DNA from 3 places in the Clostridium sp. FP1 genome. Region 1 is predicted to be linked to each of the others. Evidence: riboswitches for the same ligand, from Rfam matches in the RefSeq annotation. Region 1 holds a riboswitch; each other region holds the start of a gene.
What was found. Region 1 has a riboswitch for thiamine pyrophosphate ahead of G9F70_RS12490 (MTH1187 family thiamine-binding protein). Riboswitches for the same ligand answer to the same signal wherever they lie in the genome.
Positions count from the first base shown of each region.

Region 1 (7,170 bases):
GTAAGGTAACAGATGCGGGGTCTGGAGTAGCGTCAGTTTCTATTGCATTTAATGGAGAAAAAATAGACAGTTCATTAATTAGTAGAATTGGTGATATGTATAGCTACAAGACAATTTTAAAGACTGCAAATAATATAATAAAAGTAACAGCAGAAGACAATGAAAAAAATATAGCAAGTAAGGAATTTAATATTGGAGTTAAAGAAGATAAAGAAGGTCCAATTGTTGAATTATTATCACCGTCTATATCATCTACAAAAGAATATAAATTAAAATTCAAGATGATGGATGAATTATCTGATGTTGATTTTTACTTAGTATATTTTAATGATAAAATTATGAGTAGTTCAAGTATTAAAAAAGATGGAGACATTTATTCTTCTGATTTAGAATTGCTTCAAGGTGATAATATAATAAAAATAAGTGTATATGATAAATTAAACAATGTTACAAGAAAGAGTTTTATAATTAAAATGGGAGATCTATCTAAAGATAGTGTAGCTCCAAAAATTGAATTGAAATCATCTAATGTATCAAATGTAAGTAAGTATATATTTAGTGCTAATATTACGGATGATTTATCAGGTGTTTCTAAGGTTTCTATATTGTTAAATAATGTACAAATAAATAGTGCTAAAATTGTTAAAACTGGAGATGTTTATAGTTCAGAACTAGAATTAAAAGAAGGAGAAAACAAAATAAAAGTAGTGGCCACTGATATTGCAAAAAATGAAGCGACTAAAGAATTAAGTGTTAAATATGATAAAGGTAGTAGCGGAGAAGACAAAGAAGGCCCAAACGTTGAATTAGTTTCAGGAAAAAATTCAAATATAAGTAAATATAAATTACAATGCAAGATAACAGATCCATCAGGTATAAATTATGTAGCATATAAAGTAAATGGTATAAGAAAAAGTACAATAACTGGAAATGTAACTATTGATGGAGACATATATAGTTGTGACTTAGACTTAGTGCAAGGTGATAATAAAATTGAAGTAAGTGCTAAAGATAATAAGGATAATTATAGTTTTCCTGAGTTTATTGTGAAACACGAAACATCAATAGCTGATGTTATAGCACCAAAAATAGATTTAACTTCATCAGATAAATCAAGTTTAAGTAAGTATGCATTAAATATTAAGATTACCGATGAGTTATCCGGTGTAGCTAAGGTCTCTATGTGGTTAAATGATGTGGAAATAGCTAGTGCTCAAGTTATTAAAACTGGAGATGCCTATAGTACAGAGTTATACCTAAAAGAAGGAGAAAACAAAATAAAAGTGACAGCTACAGATAAGCAAGGAAATGTAAGTAATAAAGAATGTGTAATTATTTACACAAAAGGATTATCAATAAAATTGAAAAACAGTATTATTGATAATGGAGAAGCAAAAATATCATTTGAAGTGATAAACCCTACTGAAAAACCTGAAAGTATAACTTTGATTATCGGATTATTTGATAATTATAATAAGCTTATTTCATACAAAGTTGTAAATGGTCAGGTAGGTAAAAATGAGCAAATTATGTTATCAGAAAAAATACAATTAACACCAAATGGAACTCGTATAAAATGCTTTATATGGGACAGTCTTGAAGGTATGAAGCCATTTATAGATGCAACTGAAATAATTGTACATTAAGAGTGCTAAGACAATATAAAATTTTTGCAATTGCATAAAGTAAATTGATTAGAAAAACAGCCCTGTATAATGTATAGGAGCTGTTTTTCTTCTTTTAATTTCACAGATGAAACATATGCTTTATTTAGAAGAATTACTTCTAAGGAGTGAATGCTTTTTATAATTAACTTCCCAATTTTTAAGGAAATCATAGGCACAAACTTCACCAGAATCATATAAATCCATAATTTTTTTATTAGAAATATTAAAGTCTGTGGTTTTAATATCAAGAGTATTGATTTTTACAGTTCGTAGATAATCCATTTCTCTTATATGAATATCATCCTGTGCTTCTAACATAGTCTCAATAATTGAACTAGTGAAATTCAAAATATTTGTGATTTTATGTTCTCGGATTTCTTTGTTTCCTCCTAGCTTAAAACCAATGGTTGGCCACCTGGGGATGCCATTTACATCAAAAATCCAAACTGGGTAATTACTTAGAACCCCGCCATCAACAATGAAAGACTTTTTATTAGAATTTGCATCATTTAAATTTACAGGTTGAAAAAAATAGGGAATAGATATACTCATTCTAATTGCCAAACTTACTTCCAAATCATCAGGATTTATACCGTATTCAGCAATGTCTTCTGGCAATATTAGCATCTTCCCACGGCTAATATCCGTTGCTATAATATGAAGCTTGTATTTTCTTTTATACTTCTTATTATTTAAAAGAATCCCTTTTTCTTCTGGGATAATCAAGTCTCCAAAGGTTACTTTTTTTTCGTTTTTAAGCTGAAGTTTATTTAAAAGAGCTTCATCAATCCAGTTTTTCAAATAATCACCTTTAAAAATGCCTTTTTTAAATAGTAGATTGCAAGTATTAGATAATATAGGAATATTAAAATGACTTTTATCAGCAATTCTCTTGTAGTCAATTTGTATCATTAATTTTTTTATTTCTTCAGCGCAGTAACCCGCTGCAACTAGTGCAGCAACAATAGAACCAGCAGAGTTTCCTGAAATATTCTTCCACGCATACCCATTATCCTCAAATGTTTTTAAGGCACCTACAAGACCAATGCCTTTAACCCCACCACCTTCAAACACTACATCTGCAAATTTTCTCTTATTATAAATGTCCATATATAACACCCCTTTATGAGTAATATATGAACAAGTAGATTTCCATGACCTATATTATCGAAAATAAATTATATTTACACCCTTGTTTATGAAAAGAATATCATATATTATAATGATTTTATAAAAGAGGCAATCAATGAAAAATATAGAAGAATACACACCTTGTGAATTAGCTACATTAGCAACAGTAGTAGGGATTTTAATTGCTGAAAAGCTTAATGTTAATCAACAAAATGTAGTAGGAAATTTTTTAGTAGGTGTAGCACAGATCATTTTGATAATTGCAGCTCAAGCTCAAAATCTCCAAGCGCAGCAAAATACCCAATGTGGAGATAATGGGAAAAATGATACTAAGGGTAGCAATAAGGATTTGCAAAAACAAATAGACGAACTTAAAGAACATATCAAAAATTTTGAAAACAATATGAGCAATTAAGAAAAATCAATAATATCTTAAAATTCTTTGACATTAAAAGAAACTTAAGGTAATATGAATTTGTAAAGTAACTAAACATTAAAAATTAGGGGAGTCAATATTTTGTCTGAGAGGAAACATTTATGTTTCGACCCTTATAACCTGAATTGGGTAATGCCGGCGGAGGGAAAATATGATTTGCACTTAGTTTTAAATAAGACTTTATAACGGTGCAAAGTTATAGGATTAAAAAACCCTTCGTTCAATTAAGAGCTAAGGGTTTATTTTATTTTATTTTAATAATGCATCACCCTAGGTGATGACTAAGGAGGAATTTAAATGTCAGTTGTAAATGTAAGTCTTCAAGTTATACCAGTGGTGGCAGAGGAAAGAATCTACCCTGTGGTAGACAAGGTTATAGAGTATATTCAAGCTAGTGGAGTAAAATATGAGGTAGGACCAATGGAAACTACTATGGAGGGTGAACTAGATGAGCTTTTGGATATAGTAAAAATGGCTCAAGAAATTTGTGTAGAGCAAGGAGCGGCTAGAGTTGTTTCTATAGTAAAAATAGATTATAAAGCTGAAGGCGTGACTATGAATGAAAAAACATATAAATATAGAAAATAAACTCATTCCTGTATTTTTCCAATTAGTAATTCTTTTTATATGGCAGATAGCTATAGATAAGTGGAAGGTTCCACAGTACATATTGCCTTCACCAAAAGACATTATTATTACCTTAGTTAATATATTGCCTAGTATTACTAAACATATTTATGCAACATTATGTGAAGCCTTGATTGGATTCACAATATCAATTTTGCTCGCATTAATTTTAGCTATATTAATGGACAATGTAAAGCTTATCAAAAAATGCGTATATCCAATTTTAGTAGTATCTCAAACCATTCCTATTATTGCTTTAGCACCACTTTTTGTAATATGGTTTGGTTTTGGAACATTGCCTAAGATTATTGTGGTAGTACTAGTATGTTTTTTTCCTATAGTTATTAGTTTGATGGATGGTTTAGAATCAGTGGACATGGATATGATAAACCTTTTAAAGACCATGGGAGCTAGTAAGTTTAAAATTTTTACAATGGTAAAGCTACCAGCCTCTACTGTGAATTTTTTTTCAGGCCTTAGAATAGCTGCGACCTATAGCATTATGGGGGCAGTTATTGGAGAATGGCTAGGAGGAGATAAGGGCCTTGGGGTATATATGATTAGAGCTAAAAATTCATATGCCCTTGATAAAGTTTTTGCAGTAATTATAATTATTGTATTATTAAGCATGGGACTATTTGGGCTCTTGTATTTATTACAATATTTTTTTACTCCTTGGAGTAGAAATAAAGCAGATAAGAAAAACTAAACTTATATAATATTTTATTCTACTTGGAGGTAATAAAATGCTAAAGAAATCAATTTCATTATTATTAATAGCTTCAATGACTGCAGTTTTATTTGTAGGTTGTGGTACAAAAAAAGAAAGTGTAACTAAGGAAGAAACCTTAAAAAAGGTTACAGTTATTTTAGATTGGGTACCAAATACTAATCATACTGGATTATATGTAGCAAAAGACAATGGATATTTTAAAGAACAAGGACTTGATGTGGAGATCATCCAGCCTGCACAGGGAAGTACTTCAACTTTAATTGCTGCAGGTAAAGGAGATTTTGGTATAAGCTATCAAGAAGATGTAACTTATGCTAGAAGTGCTAAAGATCCACTTCCAATAAAGGCTATAGCTACAATAATTCAACACAACACTTCAGGATTTGCAGCACCTGTGGGGAAAAACATTAAGTCGCCCAAGGATTTTGAAGGTAAAACCTATGGTGGATGGGGATCTCCTTCCGAAACTGCAATATTAAAAGCCCTTATGAAAAAAGATAATGCGGATTTTTCAAAATTAAAGACAGTGGATGCAGGAGCAGAGGATTTCTTTGCTGTAACTAAGAAAAATATTGATTTTGAATGGATATTTTATGGATGGACAGGAATAGAAGCTAAGCTTAAAAATATTCCTATTGACTATATTGATATTGGAAAATTAAATAATGATTTAGACTATTATACTCCAGTAATTATAGCTAATGAAAATAAATTAAAAGAAAATCCAGAAATAGCAAAGAAATTTTTAAAAGCTGTTACAAAAGGATATGAATATTGTATGGAAAAACCTGAGGAAAGTGCTAAAATTTTATTGAAAAATGCACCAGAGACAGATAAAGCTCTTGCTATAGAGAGTCAAAAATATTTAAAGGGACAGTATAAAGCTGAAGCTAAAAGATGGGGTGAAATGAAAGAATCAGTTTGGAATAATTACACCAAATTTCTTTTAGACAGAAAGCTTATACAAAAAGATATGAAGGCAAGTGAGGCATTTACTAATGAGTACTTACCAAACTAGTAATGAAAAATTAAAGGTATCAAATATTAAAAAAACCTTTGGAAGTATGGATATAATAAATGATGTTTCCTTTTATGCCAGTGAAAATGAATTTATAAGTTTACTCGGACCAAGTGGCAGTGGTAAAAGTACTATTTTCAATATTATATCAGGTCTTTTACTTCAAGATTCAGGTGAAATTATAATTGACGGACGAGAATGCCATGGTAATATTGAAAAGGTAAGTTATATGCATCAAAAGGACTTGCTATTACCTTGGAAAAATATTGTGGACAATACTACACTTTCTCTTATAATAAAAGGGAAATCTAAAAAAGAGGCAAGGGCCGAGGTGCTTACTCATTTTAAAACTTTTGGACTCCAGGGCTTTGAATATAAATATCCATTTCAGCTTTCCGGAGGTATGAGGCAAAGAGCCGCATTACTTAGAACATATATGTCATCCTCGGATATTATGCTGCTAGATGAGCCTTTTGGTGCACTTGATGCAATTACTAGATCAAAGATGCACTATTGGCTAATAGACGTGATTAAAGAACTAAAAGCTACCATAATATTTATAACTCATGATATTGAGGAAGCAATATTTTTATCTGATAGAATATATGTATTATCAGATAAACCAGCAACTATAAAAAAAGAAATAATTGTTGATTTACCTAAAAATAGAACTGCGGATATAGTTACATCAGAAAAATTCAATGAAATAAAGAGAATTATTTTACAAACATTATAAGGAATCTTAAAAAACAACCCAATAAAACATCCACCTTAAAATAATTAAGTTGGGTGTTTTATCTTTATGTGCCTAAAAAAGGTATGAAAAATTAGTATTGTGATAAAATATAATATTAAGTCACATGGAGATAAATACTAAGTCAATATAAATCGCATTTTTGACTTGGTATTTATCTTCATGTTCCTAGCTACTGAATATTGGAGGAAAGAAATGAAAAAAGGAGCGCTAGAAAGAAATTTCATAAAACTAAAAAGTCAGTTTTCACAGATTAAAGAAATAGCAGTACACACTAAGTCAAATGCCTTGTGGGAACATGAAGCAGCGGTAAGAAAGAAATTAAAGGAACTAAAGGCGTTTAAGAGTGAAAATTTCAAAGACTATAAAAGGGTTTATGAAAATTATTCACAGTTACTGGAATATATATCAATAAGGCTTGTGGATGATTACAATAAGAAAAATAATACAAACTTTAATTTTGATATAATCTCAAAGAATAAGGGTGAAAGCTATTTAAAATCTGGAATTATAAGTGTATTAATAACTGAGCATATTCCTGAAATTATATCTAGTGAATTTGAACGTGTGTTTCCAACTAACCCTAAAGATGAATATGAGGGAACAAGGAAATTCAAGAGAAAATTTTATCTCCATTTAGGTGAAACTAATACGGGAAAAACCTATAATGCCATGATGCGGCTTAAAGAGTCAACAAGTGGAATTTATCTTTCTCCACTAAGAATATTAGCACTTGAGAACTTCGAAAGATTAAATAGCCAAGGCGTAAAATGTAACCTTGCAACTGGAGAAGAAGAAATAAAT
Region 1 covers NZ_JAAMNJ020000001.1:2,606,357-2,613,526, forward strand. The annotation lists gene G9F70_RS12475 (S8 family serine peptidase) at 1-1,646, shown strand, start outside; gene G9F70_RS12480 (patatin-like phospholipase family protein) at 1,767-2,777, opposite strand; gene G9F70_RS12485 (hypothetical protein) at 2,914-3,213, shown strand; TPP riboswitch at 3,291-3,398, shown strand; gene G9F70_RS12490 (MTH1187 family thiamine-binding protein) at 3,532-3,822, shown strand; gene G9F70_RS12495 (ABC transporter permease) at 3,794-4,570, shown strand; gene G9F70_RS12500 (ABC transporter substrate-binding protein) at 4,608-5,612, shown strand; gene G9F70_RS12505 (ABC transporter ATP-binding protein) at 5,593-6,348, shown strand; gene G9F70_RS12510 (helicase-related protein) at 6,562-7,170, shown strand, end outside.

Region 2 (7,170 bases), 1.1 Mb from region 1:
TATTATTCTCTTCATTAATTACTAGTGATTTAAAACATAAGGGTAACTCTGTTGGTGCAGATGCACAACTAAGCAAGCCCGAAATAGGAGAGCTTGTAACTTGTATTGATGGATTCATTAGCAATTCTCATAAGTAAATAACACTATATACACTATTAGTAATAAAAGCTGTGAATTTAATATTCACAGCTTTTAGTCGATTAACCAATTTATCTATCATCTTTAAACACCTCTCATATAGTAATACACATGAAACATACAAAATCTCTCAATTAAGTAATAATAACAAAAATGCCACCTCCGTGACAAGTGGCACTAAATTTTCTCACTTATAGAAGCAGGAGACTTTCCTTCTGAAATGTCGTTAAAAATTTAAAATTAAAGAATTTTACAAAGATTCCGATAATTAATGCAGGTACTAAATATCAAATATTCTAACAAGAGGTGATTATATGAATAAATCTATCTTATTTGTAGATGATGAGAAGCCTATTTTAAAAGCTATTAGGCGAATGTTTCTAGGTAGCCAGTATACCGTGTTTTACGCTGAAAGTGGCGCAGAAGCTTTAGATATATTAAGTAAAAATACTATAGTTCTAATTGTTTCAGATCTAAAAATGCCTGAGATGGATGGATATGCACTTTTAAGTAAAGTCATGTTACTGTATCCTTCAACTATTAGGGTAATATTAAGTGGTTATGCTGAAGAGAATTTGATATTTAGCGCTATAAAAAATAACTTGGCAAGAGCCTATTTTTTAAAACCTTGGGAGGATGAAACGTTTAAAATAGCTATCAATGAAATTTTTAAGACCCAGGAACTATTAAAAAATGAAAATTTATTAGATATTGTAAACTCCTTCGATACCTTACCTACTTTGCCTGGATTATATATAAATTTGAATAAGCTTATAGCTAGAGATGCTGATATAGAAGAGATTTCATCAACTATACAAGAGGATCCTGCTATTTCAAGTAAAATACTGCAGGTAGCTAATTGTGCCTATTTTGGAGCAAAAACAGGAGCAGTTAAGAAAGCAATTATGAATTTAGGCTTGGTAAACATTAAAAATATAATTCTGACGTCAGAAATTTTTAATTTAGTTCCTACTAAATTAAAAGAAAAAGAATTACTTTGGGCCCATTCTAGTCTGACAAATCAAATCATGGTTAAAATATACAAAAATTTACTCAAAAAAAAATTACTAGATAAAGATGCATCAGCAGGTCTTATGCACGATATAGGAAAAATTATTCTCTTTAAAAATTTCCCTATAGAATACGAGAATGTACTTAATGATATTACTAAAAGGAAGATACCATTTAGTCAAGCTGAGAAGGAACGCTTAGGCGTATCTCATGAAGAAATTGGTGCATATCTTTTAAACTGGTGGGGTATCCCTGATTCTATTGTAGAATCAGCCTTATACCATCATAACCCTTTAAATGCCAGTAAGATAAATCTTGAACTAACTTGCACTATTCATATTGCTGATTACTATTCACTCAAATTGTTAAATTTAGAAAATTACTCAATTTTAGATGATAATGCTTTTAATTGTTTGAATATTAAAAAATCAGAGTTTGAAGAATTTATTGAAGATATTAAGAATGAGGTGGACATGAATGGAGTATAACAATGTACTTTTCGTAGATGATGAAGTAAACGTATTAAGCTCAATTAAAAGAGCCGTTATAACTGAAGTTGGAACAGGAACTATTTTTACAATTAAACTTCCTTTAACAAAAATAAATGATGTAATCGAAGAAAACTAACTAACATATGAAATAAAACAAAGGTGCCACCCACGTGGCATCTGTAAAATAATAAGCTACAAAAAAACCTTTACAGAATAATATTTCAGTACTATAATGAACACAAAGTAATATTTTGGTTATTGTTCACATGAAAAATAAATATAATTAACTAGGGGTGCCAATTTGGCTGAGAAGGTTTATATTAACCTAACTCTCTGAACCTGATGTAGCTAAAACTACCGTAGGAAAGTTATTTGCGATGATTATTATAATTAGTCTTTATAGTATTTCCTTGTAAAAAGCTTTACCATATGGTAAAGCTTTTTTTAGTTTATATTTAAAATTTAATAATTAGTCATTTCCATAAAATAACAAGTGATTACCACTAGTTATTTTATGGAAATGCCTAAAGCAAGGGGAGCTTACTTGTCACATGAAAAATGTGCCTTCATAAGCTGAGAAAGAGATGTTATCTCTGACCCTCATAACCTGATTTGGGTAATTCCAACGTAGGGAGCGGATTTGTATTTTTATTGCAAGCTCTCTATGGGCTTGTATTTTTTATTTCCATAATATTCTTTTTAGGAGGTAAATCATGATTATAAATGGCACTGAAATGATCTTTGAAAATGGCATAACTATAACTACCCTACTTACTCATTTAAATCTATCTTCCGAAAAAGTAGTTATAGAAGTAAATTATGAAATCATACCAAAAGAAAACTATGAAAACCATAAACTTTATAAGGCAGATATCATTGAAGTAGTAAGCTTTGTGGGAGGTGGTTAAAATGGATAATATCAACATGATACCTGTGGATAATATTTCTGAAAAACTTAAAAATGCTGTAGTTGGTATTGCTGGACTTGGTGGTCTAGGTTCAAATGTGGCAGTATCTTTAACAAGAATAGGTATAGGCAAACTTGTACTTATTGATTTTGATAAAGTGGATAAAAGCAATTTAAATAGGCAGCAATACTTTTTAAGGCATATTGGAATGTATAAAACTGAAGCCTTAAAAGAAGTATTGAATGATATTAATCCTGATATAGAGCTTGAAAGCACAAATATATTTGTGGATGAAACTAATATAGAACAATTATTTAAGGATGTAGATATCATAGTTGAAGCCTTTGATAATTCTCAAAGTAAAGCTACATTAGTTAATACTACTTTGCTTAAAATGCCTGATAAACCTATAGTGGCTGGCTCTGGTATGGCAGGATATTTTTCAAGTAACTCAATAAAAACAAGAAAAATACGAAATAATTTTTATCTAGCTGGTGATGAATTCTCTGATATTGATCTAGGCTACACGCCTTTTGCACCTAGAGTAAATATAGTAGCAAATCACCAAGCTAACATGGTACTTAGACTTATTTTAGGGGAAAATGATGTTTAAATTTATTTTATATAAAGGGAGTGTATATTATGGACAATCTAATAATCGCTGGTGTAGAGCTTAAAAGCAGACTATTAATAGGTACAGGTAAGTTCAGTAATAATGCTATGGTACCCAAAGTTATTGAAATTTGTGGTACTGAAATAGTTACTATGGCAATTAGAAGAGTTAACTTATCATCGAAAGAAGAAAATATTTTAGAGTACATACCTAAAAATTGTATATTGTTACCTAATACTTCTGGCGCTAGAAATGCAGAAGAAGCAGTTAGAATAGCTCACCTTGCAAAAGCCATGGGCTGTGGTAACTGGATTAAAATTGAAGTTATATCAGATAACAAATATCTATTACCTGATAACTATGAAACCATAAACGCAACTGAAATTCTTTCAAGAGAAGGCTTTGTAGTACTTCCCTATATGAGTCCTGATTTAATGAGTGCAAAAAGATTAGTTGAAGCCGGCGCCGCTGCGGTGATGCCTCTTGGTTCTCCAATAGGAACTAACCGTGGAATAAGAACTAAGGAATTAATACAAATACTAATAGACGAAATATCTCTTCCGATAATCGTTGATGCCGGTATAGGAAGACCCTCTGAGGCAGCTGAAGCAATGGAAATGGGAGCTGCTGCAGTACTTGTTAATACTGCTATAGCAACCTCAAATAATCCAGTGCAAATGGCTGAAGCCTTTTCACTTGCAGTAAAAGCTGGAAGACTTGCGTATATTTCAAAGCTTGGCTCTGAAAATAGTTTAGCTGTAGCATCTTCTCCTCTAACTGGCTTTTTACATGAAGGTGATAAATAATGAGTTTTTATGATTGTTATACTGAGCATAAGAATATTGACTTTGAGGATTTTTTTAAACAAATAAAAGATGAAGATATTTTAAATATTCTTAACAACGATAAGATTTCAAAACAGGATTTTTTAGCACTACTTTCGCCAACTGCCGAAAAACATATGGAAAAGATAGCACAAAAGGCTCATCAATTATCACTGCAGCATTTTGGAAAAACAATTTTGCTATTTACCCCCTTATATATATCAAATTATTGTGTTAATAAATGTGCCTACTGTAGCTATAATGTGGAAAATAAAATAAAAAGAAAAACCTTAACTATGAAAGAAATTGAACAAGAAGCAAAGGCTATTGCGTCTTCGGGGCTTAAACACATTCTTGTACTAACCGGTGAAAGTAGCACTGAAGCTCCTGTATCTTATATAGTTGATGCCGTGAAAATTTTAAAGAAATACTTTGATTCAATTTCAATAGAAATATATCCCTTAACTACAGATGAATATATGAAAGTTGTTGAAGCTGGCGTAGATGGTCTAACCGTCTTTCAAGAAACTTATGATGAGTGTATTTATGACAAAGTCCATATCAAAGGCCCAAAGAAAGATTACAAGTTTAGATTAGATGCACCTGAAAGAGGCTGCAAAGCCAAAATTAGAAGCATTAATATCGGCGCACTGCTAGGTCTTGCTGATTGGAGAAAAGAATCTTTTTTTGCAGCACTACATGCAGAATATCTTCAAAATAAATATGCGGAGATGGAAGTTAGTATTTCCACCCCTAGAATAAGACCTCATGTAGGAAGTTTTAATGATCTATGTTTTGTAGAAGATAAAAATTTACTTCAAATAATTCTTGCTTTTAGAATCTTTCTTCCTCGTGTAGGTATAACACTTTCTACAAGAGAAACCCAGAGCTTTAGAGATAATTTAATTCCCCTGGGAATAACTAAAATGTCTGCTGGTGTATCTACAGAAGTTGGAGGCCATACATCATCATCCTCCTCTGGTGAGAGTCAATTTGAAATAAGTGATGATCGAACTGTTGAAGAAGTTAAGCAAGCAATACTTGCTAAAAACTATCAACCTATTTTTAAGGATTGGATGGCACTTTAAATTCATCATTAAAAGGTGCATGAAATATACTGAGTATTAAAAAAAACTAAATAATAAAGGAGATTTTAAAATGATATATACAACTCAAATGGATGCTGCAAGAAAAGGCTTTACTACAAAGGAAATGGAAATAGTGGCTAAAAAGGAAAATATGGATGTAGAACTTTTAAAAAAGCTTATGTCACAAGGTAAAATTGTTATACCTGCCAATAAGAATCACAAATCCCTAGACCCAGAAGGCGTTGGAGAAGGCTTAAAAACAAAAATAAATGTAAATTTAGGTATATCAAAGGATTGCTATGATATTGATGAAGAAATGAAAAAAGTACAACTAGCTTTAGACATGAAAGCTGAGGCTATAATGGACTTAAGCTCCTTTGGAAAAACCAAAGAATTTAGACAAAGACTTGTTACATGCTCTTCTGCTATGATTGGTACTGTTCCAATATATGATGCTGTAGGTTTTTATGATAAAGAATTAAAGGACATTACTGCAAAGGAATTTTTAGATGTTGTAGAAAAGCATGCAAAGGATGGTGTTGATTTTGTAACTATTCACGCAGGTATAAACCGTGAAACTGCTAATGTATTTAAAAGAAATAAACGCCTTATGAACATTGTTTCAAGAGGTGGTTCCCTTCTTTATGCATGGATGGAACTTAACAATAAGGAAAATCCTTTTTACGAATATTTCGATGAGTTATTAGATATATGTGAAAAATATGATTTAACCTTAAGTCTAGGAGATGCATGCAGACCAGGCTGTCTAAGTGATTCTACTGATGCTTGTCAAATCAAAGAATTAATGACACTGGGAGAACTTGCCCTAAGAGCTTGGGCTAGAAATGTACAAGTTATTATAGAAGGACCAGGTCATATGGCATTAAATGAAATTAAAGCAAATATGCTCCTTGAAAGGAAACTTTGTCACGGTGCTCCCTTTTATGTACTCGGACCTATAGTTACAGATATAGCACCAGGCTACGACCACATAACAAGTGCCATCGGCGGAGCATTAGCTGCAAGTTGTGGAGCTGATTTCTTATGTTACGTAACTCCAGCTGAGCATCTAAGATTACCAATGCTTGAAGATGTTAAAGAAGGTATCATCGCTGCAAAAATAGCTGCTCACGCTGGTGACATAGCTAAAAATATTCCAGGTGCTCGCGACTGGGATAATGAAATGGCTAAAGCAAGACAAGAACTTGATTGGGAAAAAACCTTCCAGCTTTCAATTGACCCAGAAAAAGCTAGAAGATATAGAAAAGAATCTACTCCTGAACATGAGAATAGCTGTACTATGTGCGGAAAAATGTGTGCTGTGAGAAATATGAATAAAATAATGCAGGGCAAAGATATAAATATTTTAAGAGAAGACAATTAATGTGCTATACCTAATAACCAATAGAAATCTAGCTTATAATAAGGATTTTTATAATATTATTAATGAAGCTATAAATGGCGGTATATCTGCTATTATTCTTCGTGAAAAAGATTCATCTTACGCTGAGCTTTTAAGCATGGCTAAAAAAGTGATAAAAGTTATAGGTATCAGAGATGTAAAGCTAATAATAAATAGTAATTTAAAAGTAGCAAAGGAAGTGGAAGCTTATGGCTTCCACTTAAGCTTTGAAAAATTTATTGAAACAAAGTTATCCTTTAAGGGTATTATTGGAGTTTCCGTTCACAGCCTATACGAAGCAGTGGAAGCCAAAAAACACGGTGCTGATTATTTATTATTAGGTCATATATTCCAAACAGATTGTAAAAAAGGTCTTCCGCCTAAAGGCATAGATCTTATTAAAACTATTAAGCAGAATGTCACTATTCCTGTAATTGCCTTAGGTGGAATAAAACCCGAAAATATTCTTAAGGTTATGCAATCAGGTGCAGGTGGCGCCGCAATTATGTCTACCATAATGCAAGCTGAGGACCCTTATACTGTAACAAAACAATATGCTGATAAGATAATGGAATTTGTATAGATGCAACAAATGCAAGTTAGGTATTAAAAGGAAGTGATAAAATGCAAATTAATGATGCTGATAAATATAAAGAGGAATGTGGAATAGTAGGTGTATTTTCTAATGAAGAAAT
Region 2 covers NZ_JAAMNJ020000001.1:1,507,693-1,514,862, reverse strand. The annotation lists gene G9F70_RS07380 (chemotaxis protein) at 1-137, shown strand, start outside; gene G9F70_RS07375 (HDOD domain-containing protein) at 453-1,637, shown strand; gene G9F70_RS07370 (hypothetical protein) at 1,627-1,776, shown strand; TPP riboswitch at 1,920-2,023, shown strand; TPP riboswitch at 2,163-2,293, shown strand; gene thiS (sulfur carrier protein ThiS) at 2,354-2,548, shown strand; gene thiF (sulfur carrier protein ThiS adenylyltransferase ThiF) at 2,550-3,161, shown strand; gene G9F70_RS07355 (thiazole synthase) at 3,191-3,967, shown strand; gene thiH (2-iminoacetate synthase ThiH) at 3,967-5,073, shown strand; gene thiC (phosphomethylpyrimidine synthase ThiC) at 5,144-6,457, shown strand; gene thiE (thiamine phosphate synthase) at 6,459-7,058, shown strand; gene purF (amidophosphoribosyltransferase) at 7,100-7,170, shown strand, end outside.
Region 2: linked by a shared signal. The riboswitch ahead of thiS (sulfur carrier protein ThiS) and the one ahead of G9F70_RS12490 (MTH1187 family thiamine-binding protein) in region 1 are both predicted to bind thiamine pyrophosphate.

Region 3 (7,170 bases), 760 kb from region 1:
ATAAAACTTGAATAGGGTGGAATAAAAAATACCCACAAGAACTGTCATCGATTTTGACATTCTTGCGGGTATAAGAACCTTTTCCTTTTTTGATCTTTTGAATTCCTGTGCCTCTTCCAATTTCACTGGAATTAAATTTTCTTCTATTTAAATTCAGTTTGTTCATGTCAATTGTGAAGGACATACCTTGAATTAATTGCTTTTTAGATTTTTTCATTTAAATCTTCCTTTCATCTTTTATTTATTATATATTATGATAATTTCACATGAAATGCAATAGATTTTTGAAATTCAGCTGGATTTTTCTTGTAGTAATAAGCTACTAGGCATATCATTCAATATGGTTTAAGATTACAAAAAAAAATTAAGGCAGGATAATCCCGCCTTAACTTTTTTTATTTACTAGTACCTTTATTTGCTACTGATTGACTATTTAATTTTTTTGTCTCTTCTAATGTAGTACTATTAGTGCTACTACTCATATTATCCATGTTAGCCATGCTATTCATACCAGCACTATTACCTGAATTAGAAGCTGATTGGTTATTTAATTGTTTTGTTTCTTCTAAAGTAGTACCATTAGTGCTACTACTCATATTATCCATGTTAGACATACTACTCATAGCATTTGAAGCACCTATAGTACCTGAACTAGAAGCTGATTGATTATTTAATTGTTTTGTTTCTTCTAAACTAGCAGGATCAGAGCTCATATTCATACTATTCATAGCAGAGGCTGAAGCACCGCTATTACCTTTATTTGATACTGATTGGTTATTTAATTTTTTTGTTTGTTCTAAATTATTATTCATAAACATTCTCCTTCCAATATAAAAATTACACTGTACATATTCAGTGCTTATATAGTTTAACCATTTTCTTATAGAATATAGATGAAAAAATTAGTATGTATGTAATTTTTTAATTTTCATATGAAATTATCAAAAATAATAATTTGTCTATAATAATTTGTTATGTTATTATTAAGCGATGAAAGAAAATCACTAGACCTATGATTAGTTATTTTATTTCATATGTAACAGTTTATAAAAGTGAATAACCAAGCACAGGGGAGTTGGATAAGCCAACTGAGAGCAAGAACTGTAATTCTTTGACCCTAATAACCTGAACTGGATAATGCCAGCGTAGGAAGTTGTTTAATGGTGTATTATATATGTATATATTTTTATATAGCATGGTAATTTAAACACAAATCCTATGGGTTTGTGTTTTTTTGTTGTGAGTAAAAATAACTAATTGAAATAAAAATGTTTAAAATGTATAACAAATAGGAGGAAATTGAAATGAAAAAAGTTTTGACTATAGCGGGTTCTGACAGCTCAGGAGGAGCAGGAGTGCAAGCAGATTTAAAGAGTTTTAGTGCCAATGGGGTTTATGGAATGACCGTTATTACAGCAATAACGGCGCAGAATACCATGGGAGTTTTTGCAGTGCAAGATTTAGAAAAAGAAATTATTGTGGCACAAATTGATGCGATTTTTACAGATATAACTGTAGATGCAGTTAAAATTGGTATGGTGTCTGTGATTTCAACTATTGATGCCATAAGTGAAAAATTACAACAGTACAAACCTAAAAACATAGTACTGGATCCTGTAATGATTTCAAAAAGTGGTTATTCACTATTAAAGCCAGAGTCAAAAACCGCACTTATTAAGAATTTAATTCCATTAGCATCACTTATAACCCCTAATGTTCCAGAGGTCGTGGAAATTCTTGGCGAAGTACATTCAGAGATTACAAGTATTGAAACAGTGGAAGATATGGAAAGGGCAGCAAAAGAAATATACAAGTTAGGCTGTAAAAGTGTGCTTTTAAAGGGAGGCCATATAGAGGGAGATGCCATAGATGTATTTTATGATGGGAAGGAAATTACACATTTTAAATCCGAAAGAATCTCTACAAAAAACACTCATGGAACGGGATGTACGCTGTCTTCTGCTATAGCTGCAAATTTAGCGTTGGGTTTTAGTATGAAAGACGCAATAAAAAATTCAAAAGAATACATAACTACTGCTATAAAGCATTCCTTAGATATTGGATATGGAGTTGGACCTACTAATCACTTTTATGAATTATATAAGAAAGCAGGTATAGCAAATGATTAAGGATAGTGAAAAACTAGGATTTTGGACCTTTTTATTTTTATGGTTTGGAGCTGCGGTTTCTGTTGCTGAAATTCTTACGGGAGGATTCATTGCACCCTTAGGATTTAAAATAGGAGTGGTAGTAATTTTACTAGGACACTTGATTGGCACAGGAATATTGATGCTAGGTGGTATAATCGGTACTAGAGAAAAAGTGCCAGCCATAACTTCTACCGGTATTTCTTTTGGAGTATATGGTACATATTTATTTTCTATTTTAAATATACTTCAGTTAATTGGTTGGACGGCAGTTATGATAAAGGTAGCAGCCAGTTCTGTAAACTTAATAACACAAAGTTTATGGAGCTTCAATAATGTTTTAGTATGCATAGTGCTTATTGGAATACTTACAATATTGTGGCTTAGTTTTGGTAATGCAGGTATGAAAAAATTAAATACTACAGCCGTATTTTTGCTTTTTATACTTACTTTGGTTCTAGGATCAATTATTTTAAGGGATAAAACATTATATGCAAAGGCGAGTAGTTCAGGGATATCCTTTGGTGGAGCATTAGAACTCAGTATAATTATGCCGCTTTCTTGGTTACCTTTAATTGCAGATTACACTAGATTTGCAAAAAGTGAAAAGGGAGGAGCCTATGGAAGTTTTATAGGTTATTTTTTAGGAAGTTCATGGATGTTTATTATAGGCCTAGGAGCTGCTATAGTTTCAAATAATTCAGACCCTTCAGCTATTATGCTTGCTGTAAATTTAGGAATTACTGCTTTAGGCATAGTGGTACTTTCCACAGTAACCACTACATTTTTAGATGTGTATTCAGCAGGAGTTTCTTTTTTAAATATTATGCCAAAGCTCAGTGAAAAAAAAGTTGGTATTGTTATGGCTATTATTGGTACCTTAGTGGCTGTAATACTTCCTATAGAAAATTACCAAAGCTTTTTATATGCTATAGGGTCAGTATTTGCACCCTTATTTGCAATTTTAATTACTGACTATTTTATAATAAAGAAAAATACAAAGCTACAAGATAGTGTCCTTATCAATTGGGGAGCTATCATTGTATGGATTATAGGAATAGTACTTTATTATGTTTTTATAAAAAAAGATTTGCTACTGGGAGCTACAGTACCAGTTATGATTATTACAGGATTTATCTATGCAATAACTTGGAGGTGGACGTATAAATGGAAATTAATAAAAAAATCATAGAATTATTAAATAGTATAAAAGAAAAAAATCCCTTGGTACATCATATAACAAATTATGTTACGGTTAATGATTGTGCTAATATTACCCTTGCTATTGGTGGGTCGCCAGTTATGGCGGAGGATATTAATGAGGTTTCTGATATGGTATCTCTTTCCTCTTCACTTGTAATAAATATAGGAACCTTAAACTCTTCAAGTGTACAATCTATGATTCAGGCAGGAAAAAGAGCAAATGAGTTAAATATACCTGTTATTTTAGATCCTGTTGGAGCAGGGGCAACATCCTATAGAACAGAGACCGCTAAAAGGATTATAGACGAAGTAAAATTAGCGGTTATTAGAGGGAATTTATCGGAAATAAAAACAATCTATGGTGTTAATTCTAAAACAAAAGGTGTAGACTCTTCAGAAAGTGTTTCTGAAAATGGCAATGAGCTTATAGAAGAAAAAGAAATGGCAAGAGCACTTGCGAGTAAATTAAATACAGTGGTGGCTATAACTGGAGTGGTAGACATAATAACAGATGGTAAAACTCTTTACACCGCATCAAATGGGCATAAAATAATGGCTAAGGTTACGGGCACGGGATGTATGTGCACTTCACTTATTGGTTGTTATTTAGGAGCAGGAGATAACAATCTTCTAGCAGCTTTATCAGGAATTGTTTCTATGGGTATTGCAGGAGAAATAGCCTATGAAGGTTTAGATAAAATTAACGGTGGCACAGGAACTTTAAAAGTAAAAATACTAGATGCTATTTATAACTTATCTCAAATTGAAATAATAGAAAGGAGCAAAATAAATGAAGAATAATATAGATTATAGCCTTTATCTTGTTACAGATAGGGATGTTATAGTAAATACAGATATATATACTGATGTAGAGGAGGCTATAAAAGGCGGAGTTACATTAGTTCAGATTAGAGAAAAGAAGGTAGGTACTTTAGAATTCTATAACATTGCAGTAAAAATAAAATGCATTACAGATAAATACAAAGTCCCACTAATAATTAATGATAGACTTGATATTGCCCTGGCAATAGATGCTGCAGGGGTCCACCTGGGTCAAAGCGATATGCCAGCAGATATTGCAAGGCGTATACTAGGCAATAATAAAATAATAGGTGTTTCTACATCAACCCTTGAAGAAGCTAAAAAGGCCGAAAGACAAGGTGCGGAATATGTAGGGGTGGGGGCTATGTTCCCTACAACTACTAAAGATGATGCAAGTGCGGTTTCTGTAGCCTGCTTAAAAGAAATAAAGGAAGGTATTTCTATTCCTGTAGTTGCTATAGGTGGAATTAGTGAAAAAAATGTATCATTATTAAAGCCAGCAAATATTGATGGTATAGCAGTAGTTTCGGCTATACTTTCCAAAAAATCTGTAAAGATAGCAGCAGAAAAATTAGGGGATTTATTTAGAGCATAAAAGCGAAGATTTTGAAAATTCAAAATAGTTGTTGTAATATATGTAAAAACAAATTATAATCTATTTAGAAATTAATTTGATTATTACAATATTAGTGCTTTATTTATAAGAAGTCTAAAAACACTAAAGTAAGTTAGCCCAGTATGATGAATAATCACATTGGGCTTTTTATAATGTTTTTATGATTTAGTAATACATATAGTGTAAAGAAATGACAAAATTATAAGGAGTGTTCAATATGATATTTCCAGGTAAGGTTTTAATTGCACAGGGTGGAGGTCCAACCGCTGTTATTAATCAATCCCTAGTTGGCGCAGTGCTAGAAGCAAGAAAATTTGCGCAGGTAACAAAAGTCTATGGTGCTATAAGTGGAGTAAATGGAATAGTTAATGAGAATTTTTACGATTTAACTCGTGAAACAACTCATAATCTAGAGCAGGTTGCGATGACTCCCTCCTCCGCACTTTTATCTACAAGAGACAAGCCAGATGAAAAATATTGTAAGGAGATATTCACTGTGCTTAAAGCCCATGATATAAGATATTTCTTTTATATTGGGGGAAATGATTCGGCAGACACCGTTAGAATAGTAAATCAACAGGCTAAAATTTCAAATTATGAACTAAGAGCAATTCATATTCCAAAAACCATAGACAATGACCTTATGATTAATGATCATACTCCTGGATACGGATCTGCCGCTAAATATATAACCAATGCTTTTATTGGATCCAATCTTGATAATAGAGCATTGCCAGGCATCTATATAGGGGTAGTAATGGGGCGTCATGCAGGATTTTTAGCAGCTGCATCAGCCCTAGCTAAAAAGTACGAAGATGATGGTCCACATTTAGTATATTTGCCAGAAAAAATCTTTAGCATTGAGCAATTTTTAGTTGATATAAAAAATGTTTATGATAAACATGGAAGATGTGTAATAGCTGTATCAGAAGGTATTCAAGATGAAAAAGGAGTGCCAATCATTACGAGCCTTATGGAGAAAGTAGAAAAAGATGCTCATGGAAATATACAACTATCAGGAACAGGAGCCTTAGGGGATCTTTTATGTAAATATATCAGAGATAATTTAAATATTAAAAGAGTTAGATCCGATACCTTGGGATATCCACAAAGATGCTTTATGGGGTGCGTGTCAGATGTAGATAGAAATGAAGCTCGCGAAGTAGGAGAAAAAGCTGCACAGTTTGCATTGTGGGATAATGTGGATGGATCTATTACTATACATAGGACAGGCCATTATTCTGTAGATTATAGACTCACGCAATTAGACGCAGTAGCAGGAAAAACAAAAGTAATGCCTGATGATTTTATTAATAGTGCATGCAATAATGTAACTGAGGCATTTTTAAATTATGCAAGGCCGTTATTAGGTTCAGACATGCATTATGCACACAGACTTAGAGCACCTAAAATACCGAAAATTTTATATAAATAGGGCTGGAATTTAGATGGTTTAATAATAATAAGTCAAAATACATTAGCATTTTGACTTATTACTGAAATCTACGGAGTAAATGTTTTAAACTTTAGAACTCAAGGTTATATGATCTTTAACCTTACTTAAGGCGTAATCTAGCGCAGAATCTAAATTATTATTATTTCTTCCTCCACCTTGCGCAGAAAGGTCACTTCCACCGCCTTTACCATCTATAAGGGTTATGGCATCCTTAAGAAGGGCGTTCATGCTAATCATATTTAAATCCTTTGAACACATAAATAAAAGATTTGCTTTATCAACAGATTTTACTCCAAATAAAACTACAACCTTTGGTGAGGATACTAATTTTGTTGCTAAGGTATTAGTGTATTTTAAATCACCGTTATCATAAATGCATTTAAGCACCTTAATGTCTTTTATTTTTGTAGCGGATTCTAACATATTTTGAACTTCATACTGTGCAACTATTGCTTTTAATGTGCTTTTTTCACTAAGGGCCTTATTAAGTTCATAAGAGAGCCTATCTACTTCGGATAAGAGAGTAGAACTATTGCAGGATAAAAGTTTAGACATTTTATCTATGGCCTCATGTTTTGAAATATAATCAGAAACTGCTCTTGAACCACATAAAAATTCAATTCTCATACCATTCTTGTATTTTTCAAATTTTATAACCTTAATTAATTGTACCTCAATAGTTGAACTAGGATGTATTCCACAGCAAGGATTTACATCAATATCGCCTATCTTAACTATTCTAATTTTTTCGCCAGCTTTTACTGGGATTTTTTTTATTGTTAATTTTTTTAATTCAGAATTGCTTGGATACAGTACTTCTATCGAAATATTGTCTAAAACTATTTTATTAGCCTTTGTTTCGGAGGCTTTAATTTCATCACCTATAATAATTTTATCAATATCGATTGTTGTAGAATCCGTTCCAA
Region 3 covers NZ_JAAMNJ020000001.1:1,844,593-1,851,762, forward strand. The annotation lists gene G9F70_RS08920 (hypothetical protein) at 1-217, opposite strand, end outside; gene glpK (glycerol kinase GlpK) at 1-15, shown strand, start outside; gene G9F70_RS08925 (hypothetical protein) at 396-812, opposite strand; TPP riboswitch at 1,059-1,170, shown strand; gene thiD (bifunctional hydroxymethylpyrimidine kinase/phosphomethylpyrimidine kinase) at 1,305-2,129, shown strand; gene cytX (putative hydroxymethylpyrimidine transporter CytX) at 2,122-3,339, shown strand; gene thiM (hydroxyethylthiazole kinase) at 3,315-4,151, shown strand; gene thiE (thiamine phosphate synthase) at 4,141-4,767, shown strand; gene G9F70_RS08950 (6-phosphofructokinase) at 5,006-6,223, shown strand; gene G9F70_RS08955 (alanyl-tRNA editing protein) at 6,308-7,170, opposite strand, start outside.
Region 3: linked by a shared signal. The riboswitch ahead of thiD (bifunctional hydroxymethylpyrimidine kinase/phosphomethylpyrimidine kinase) and the one ahead of G9F70_RS12490 (MTH1187 family thiamine-binding protein) in region 1 are both predicted to bind thiamine pyrophosphate.